2 regions of the Pseudomonas sp. LFM046 genome follow, and region 1 is predicted to be linked to the other one. Evidence: predicted binding sites of a transcription regulator. Region 1 holds the regulator's gene; the other holds the start of a gene.
The links. Region 1 encodes LexA, which represses DNA repair genes until DNA is damaged. Its sites were predicted from a motif close to CTGTNTNNNNANACAG; they were not measured.

Region 1 (3,408 bases):
AAAGTCGTTCTCGGCCATGGCGCGCAATGCCTTGATGCCGGACATGCTGAATGCCGCCGCACCGAGCATGAAGTGCACCCGCCAGAACAGCTCCAGCGGCGGCACTTTGGGGGCGGAGTCGTTCACCAGCAGCATGTACCGACGGAAGACTTTCCCGTAAACCTCTTCAAGGTACTTGCGCAGATGGCCCTGGCTCTGACTGAATGCAAGTCCGAGCAGGCGCATAAAGATGGAGAGGTCATTTCCGCTGCGAGGCTTTACCGCCAGCGCCTGTTCGACGAGCATTTCCAGCAGCTCTTCGAGGCTGGCCTTGCTCTCGGCCTTGGCCTGGCGGCGATCCAGTTCACGCTCCAGACTCTGGCAGAACGGACCGAGGAAACGTGAGAAGACCGCCTGGATCAGCGCCTTCTTCGAGCCGAAGTGATAGTTCACCGCCGCCAGGTTGACCCCGGCCTTGCTGGTGATCAGGCGCAACGAAGTCTCGGCGAAGCCTTTTTCCGCGAACAGCTGTTCCGCAGCATCCAGAATGCGCTCAACGGTTTCCGACTGGGCCATGGCTCCTCCGCCTGACAAACACTTGTTTGAAACATACGTTTCAGGCCGTCAGCTTGTCAAGCCGTACACACCATTATCTGACGCGGCAGTCATCATCCCCGACACCAGGACCACCAGACGGTAATTCCGACCGCCACACTCCCGCACCCTGTCGCCACGAAAAGAAGCATTGCCAAGACCGGATCACTGTATATAATTCCAGTCACTGTATAAAAAGACAGAGCGCCGCCATGCTGAAACTGACGCCCCGCCAAGCCGAGATTCTCGCATTCATCAAGCGCTGCCTTGAAGACAACGGCTTTCCCCCCACTCGTGCGGAAATCGCCCAGGAACTCGGCTTCAAGTCCCCTAACGCCGCCGAGGAGCATCTCAAGGCCCTGGCACGCAAGGGTGCGATCGAGATGACCCCGGGCGCTTCCCGCGGCATCCGCATCCCCGGCTTCGAACCCGGCAACAATGAAGACGACGGCCTGCCGGTGATCGGCCGGGTCGCCGCCGGCGCGCCAATCCTCGCCCAGCAGAACATCGAGGAATCCTGCCGCATCAACCCCGACTTTTTCCATCCTCGCGCCGACTACCTACTGCGTGTTCGCGGCATGTCCATGAAGGACATTGGCATCTATGACGGCGACCTACTCGCTGTGCACAGCACCCGCGAGGTTCGCAATGGCCAGGTGGTGGTGGCGCGATTGGGCGACGACGTCACCGTCAAGCGCTTCAAGCGCGAGGGTGACAAGGTCTGGCTGATCGCCGAAAACCCCGAATTCGCCCCCATCGAAGTGAACCTGGATGAACAGGATCTGGTGATCGAAGGTTTGAGTGTCGGCGTAATCCGCCGCTAAAGGAGGCCTTATGCAGTTCCCGCAGTCTCTCGGTCGGTCCCAGCTGCCGCTGTTCCACGACGCCATCCTGGCCAACCCTGTCGTGCCGATGTTGACCGACATCGTGGAAGAACCCACCCCGGAAGAGCCGGAAGCATTCAGCGAGCTCTCGCTACGCGGTGCCAGCGGACACTGCCGACACCTTCTGGCATCGGTGCTGCGGGAACTGAGCGAAGAACAGGATGCACGCTGGCTGACACTGGTCGGCGCTCCTGCCAGCCTGACCCGGGACTGGCTGCGCGAATCCGGACTCAACCGAGAGCGCATCCTGCTCCTGCAGCCCCGAGGAGAGCAAAGCGCCCTCGATCTGGCTTGCGAAGCCCTGCGCCTGGGCCGCAGCCACACCGTGGTCAGCTGGATTCAATTGGGGCAGAAAGCCAAGCGCCAGCTGGCCGAAGCGGCACGCCTAGGCGGCGCTCAGAGCTTGAACATTCTGCTGGGCTGAAGAGAACAGGCACAGGTCAACGACCTGGGCCCTGTGACATCAGACGGTAACCGAATCAGCGGAAGATTCGGTTCCAGACATCAATGCAGGACGCGTGGACCTTCGTTGTGGTCCATCTCGCCTTCGGCCAGACGACCGGCCATCTGAACGCCAACATTCAGCATGGCTTTGGCCACTTCCAAGTGATGTCCTTGAAGGAAGGCCTTGGCGTCGGAGGAGAAATCCAGCGTCACCAACACCTCCTCGTCCTCAGCCCGGCGCAGGATGATGCGCCCGTCAGGCAGCTCGACTATTTCAAGAAAGGACGTAGGCATAGGTTCAGATCTCCACGAAAGGCGGCCATTGTAACAGCGCGCCGCCACTACGCCCTAGCCCGTCGATCACATCAGCATTCGCTGAGGCTTTCTCGGAATCGGAGCGCAAGGGATTTCAGATTCTGCCGCCAGGATTCCAGAGTCTCGCGAGACAGCGGAGCCTCCTCCTCTTCAACGCTAACCGCGCTGATCAGCGGCAAGGTCGGATCCACCTTGGCCTGCTTCGGCGCCTGCGGCGGCTGGAACAGGGCTCGATAGGCGGCGAGCAGTTCCGCCAACCAGGTTTCGCTCTGCTGAGCCAGCTCCACCAGCTCCGCCAGCTCGGGGCTGGGGGCGGAAGCCAGCATTTCTGGAGTCAGAAGCAGCTCGACTCGCGGCGCATTGGCCTCGGGAAGGCGGTAGTAACCGGCAATCTCGTGGCAGAGACCAAGCAAAGCGCCGTAGAGGTGGAAGAGCGATGACTCACGCTCAGACTGCACCAGCGCCTGGGCATTCATCGCCCTACCCTCTTCAGCCTTGCGCCAGGACTCCAGCGACAAGCCGGCGAAGAAGAGTTTCTGGTTGGTGCGGGTATAAAGCTCATGGGCCATGACGGCGCCCTCCACAGGTGACTCGGCCAGTATATGCGCGCCCGCGGCCGGGCGCGCAGCAGTCGGTCAGCGCTTGTCTTCCACCTTCCACTTGCCGCCATCATAGAAGGCGCGCCAGCCGGTGGGCTTACCGTCAACTTCGGTCTGCACATACTGCTCCTTGGTCTTGCGGCTGAAGCGGATCACGGCCGGACGGCCTTCGGGATCCTTCTTCGGAGCCTCCAGGAGGTAGTGGTACTTGGCGTCCAGTTCGTCCTTGTGCGGGATCAGCTCCTGCACCAGCGGAGCACGGGTCTCGCGGTTCTTCGGGAACTGGCTGGCAGCCAGGAACAGGCCGGAAGCACCGTCGCGCAGGACATAGATGTCGTCCACCTTCTCGCACTTGAGTTCAGGCATGCGAATAGGGTCGATCTTCGGCGGCGCCGCCTCACCGCTCTTCAGCAGTTTGCGGGTGTTCTTGCAGCTCGCGTTGGTGCAGCCGAAGAATTTGCCGAAGCGGCCGGTTTTCAGCTGCATCTCGCTGCCACACTTGTCGCACTCCAGGCTCGGGCCTTCGTAGCCCTTGATGCGGTACTGACCCTGCTCGATCTCGTAGCCCGAGCAATCCGGGTTATTGCCACAGA
Region 2 (3,408 bases), 3.0 Mb from region 1:
TTCGTCGAAGACCAGGGTGGGCACCCGCGAGGTCTGTGCGGTGATCACCTGGATGGCGAGGCTGATACGGGAGAGTTCGCCGCCCGAGGCCACCTTCGCCAGGGCTTTGAGCGGTTGTCCGGGGTTGGCGCTGACCAGGAACTCCACTTGTTCCAGGCCGTAGTGTTGGGGGTCGCCCACCTCACTTGCGTGAAGCTGGATGCTGAAGCGCCCGCCGGGCATGCCCAGGCGCTGCATTTCGGTTTCCACGGCGCCGGCCAGTTGCCCGGAAGCGTCGCCGCGCAGCTTGCTCAGCTCCGAGGCCTTCTCCCGGTAATGGCGTTCATAGGCGGCCAGTTCTTCGGCAAGGCGTTCCGCTGCTTCGTCATCGGCGTTGAGGGCTTCCAGTTCGTCCAGCAGCCGCTGTTGCAGCTCGGCCAGGTCGGACGGCTGGACCCTGTGCTTGCGTGCCAGGGTGTAGATGCTGTCGAGGCGCTCCTCCAGGGCCTGCTGGCGCTCCGGGTCGGCGTCGAAGTGGTCGAGGAAGCGGTTCAGCTCGCCCATGGCTTCTTCGACCTGGATCTGTGCGCTGGACAGCAGGTTTACCGCTTCGGCAAGGGCGCCCGGCTGGGTATGGAAGGCGGTGAGACGGTTGAGGCTGGCGGTCAGGGCGCTGAGGACGTTGCCGGCGTCGCTTTCGCTGCACATCTCCATGACCTGGCGGCAGGCGGCCAGCAGGCTTTCGGCGTTGGCCAGGTTCTTGTGTTCCAGCTCCAGTTGTTCCAGCTCGTGCTCGCCCAGAGCGAGGTTCTCCAGTTCGTCCAACTGGTAGCTCAGCAATTGGTGACGGGCGCGCTGCTCCTCACCGGCACTGGATACGCGCTCCAGTTCCTGGCGGGTTTGCCGCCAGCGCTGGGCAGCCAGCTGCACCTGGCGGGCGAGGTCGCTGGCGCCGGCGAATTCGTCCAGCAGGCGGCGATGGGTGTCGGCTTTGAGCAGGGACTGGTGCTCGTGCTGGCTGTGGATATCGATCAGGAGTTCGCCCAGGGTCTTGAGGTCGCCCTGGGGGCAGGGGCTGCCATTTATATAGGCGCGGGAGCGGCCTTCGGCGGTGATGACCCGGCGCAGGATGCAGGGGCCGTCATTGTCCAGGTCGCGTTCGGCCAGCCAGGCGCTGGCTTCGGGAATGTCGCCGAGGTCGAAGCTGGCGAGGATATCCGCCTTGTCGGCGCCAGGGCGCACCACGCCGCTGTCCGCGCGATCGCCCAGGGCCAGGCCGAGGGCGTCGAGCATGATGGACTTGCCGGCACCGGTTTCGCCGGTGATCACGGACATGCCGCCTTCGAGTTCCAGGTCCAGGTGTTCGACGATCGCGTAGTTGTGAATCGACAGGTGTACCAGCATGGTGCGACTCCCGCGCTGAGATGGCTGGCTATTTATACAGTGTTTGTTTTCTGGCTGACAATCGCCTCTCCCCCTTGAAGCGACAAATTGCGACCCCATATAGGCGGACATATCAGCGGGTCTTTCCCGCAGCTGTCTTTGTATGAGGAGGAAGGCATGGCCGACGAACAGACCCTGGATACCCAGACCCCCGAAGCGAATCCCGCTGCTGAAGCCGCGTCAGGCGACGAGCTCGCCACCCGCGTACAGGTGCTGGAAGAGCAACTGGCCGCGGCCCAGGATCAGTCGCTGCGTGTCGCTGCCGAGCTGCAGAACGTGCGTCGCCGCGCCGAGCAGGACGTGGAGAAGGCACACAAGTTCGCGCTGGAAAAATTTGCCAACGACCTGCTGCCGGTTGTCGACAGCCTGGAGCGTGGCCTGGAAATCACCAGCGCCAGCGACGACTCGATCAAGGCAGTGCGCGAGGGCATGGAGCTGACTCTCAAGCTGTTCCACGACACCCTCAAGCGCTACCAGCTGGAAGCCGTTGACCCGCAAGGCGCGCCGTTCAATCCGGAGCACCACCAGGCCATGGCCATGGAAGAGAGCACCCACGTGGAGCCGGGCAGCGTGCTCAAGGTGTTCCAGAAGGGCTACTTGCTCAACGGCCGTCTGCTGCGCCCCGCCATGGTGGTGGTCAGCAAGGCGCCGAGCGCGACTCCGCCGTCGATTGACGAGCAGGCTTGAAATCCGCCTTCGGGCCCCCATCTGTTAATTCAAGCGTTTTAGTGCTGCCGCGGCCCGTGAAATGAGGCCGCGGAGAATCCAAAGTTTCGGGAGAGAGAATATGGGCAAAATCATTGGTATCGACCTGGGGACCACCAACTCTTGCGTGGCCATCCTGGAGAACGGCAACGTCAAGGTGATCGAGAACGCCGAAGGCGCTCGCACCACGCCGTCGATCATCGCCTACACCAACGATGGCGAAACCCTGGTGGGCCAGTCCGCCAAGCGTCAGGCAGTGACCAACCCGCAGAACACCCTGTACGCGGTGAAGCGTCTGATCGGTCGTCGCTTCGAAGAAGACGTCGTACAGAAAGACATCAAGATGGTTCCCTACAAGATCGCCAAGGCCGACAACGGTGACGCCTGGGTAGAAGTGAAGGGCAACAAGATGGCGCCGCCGCAGATCTCTGCGGAAGTGCTGAAGAAGATGAAGAAGACCGCCGAAGACTACCTCGGCGAGACTGTGACCGAAGCGGTGATCACTGTTCCGGCCTACTTCAACGACAGCCAGCGCCAGGCCACCAAGGACGCCGGCCGCATCGCCGGTCTGGACGTCAAGCGCATCATCAACGAGCCGACCGCGGCTGCGCTGGCCTATGGCATGGACAAGGCCAAGGGCGACCACACCGTGATCGTCTACGACCTGGGCGGCGGTACCTTCGACGTGTCGGTGATCGAGATTGCCGAAGTCGACGGTGAGCACCAGTTCGAAGTACTGGCCACCAACGGCGACACCTTCCTGGGTGGTGAAGACTTCGACCTGCGCCTGATCGACTACCTCGTCGACGAATTCAAGAAAGAATCCGGCATGGACCTCAAGGGTGACCCCCTGGCCATGCAGCGCCTGAAGGAAGCCGCCGAAAAGGCCAAGATCGAGCTGTCCTCCAGCCAGCAGACCGACGTCAACCTGCCGTACATCACCGCAGACCAGACCGGTCCGAAGCACCTGAATGTGAAGATTTCCCGCGCCAAGCTGGAAGCGCTGGTTGAAGACCTGGTCGCTCGCACCATCGAGCCCTGCCGTATCGCCCTGAAGGACGCCGGCCTCGACGTGGCTGACATCCAGGAAGTCATCCTGGTCGGCGGTCAGACCCGCATGCCGCTGGTGCAGAAGCAGGTGGCCGACTTCTTCGGCAAGGAACCGCGCAAGGACGTGAACCCGGACGAAGCCGTCGCTATCGGTGCTGCCATCCAGGGCGCCGTACTGGCCGGTGACGTGAAGGACGTTCTGCTGCTCGACGTGAGCCCGCTGACCCTGGG

Region 2: a site for LexA is predicted at 1,408-1,423, ahead of recN (DNA repair protein RecN). Genes of this name have one in related genera too.

The regions. Positions count from the first base shown of each region.
Region 1 covers NZ_JYKO02000001.1:2,028,061-2,031,468, reverse strand. Annotated here, with positions in the region: gene TQ98_RS09420 (TetR/AcrR family transcriptional regulator) at 1-555, opposite strand, end outside; gene lexA (transcriptional repressor LexA) at 786-1,397, shown strand; gene sulA (SOS-induced cell division inhibitor SulA) at 1,408-1,881, shown strand; gene TQ98_RS09405 (hypothetical protein) at 1,962-2,195, opposite strand; gene TQ98_RS09400 (DUF6586 family protein) at 2,267-2,785, opposite strand; gene topA (type I DNA topoisomerase) at 2,852-3,408, opposite strand, start outside.
Region 2 covers NZ_JYKO02000001.1:4,996,085-4,999,492, reverse strand. Annotated here, with positions in the region: gene recN (DNA repair protein RecN) at 1-1,383, opposite strand, end outside; gene grpE (nucleotide exchange factor GrpE) at 1,540-2,109, shown strand; gene dnaK (molecular chaperone DnaK) at 2,210-3,408, shown strand, end outside.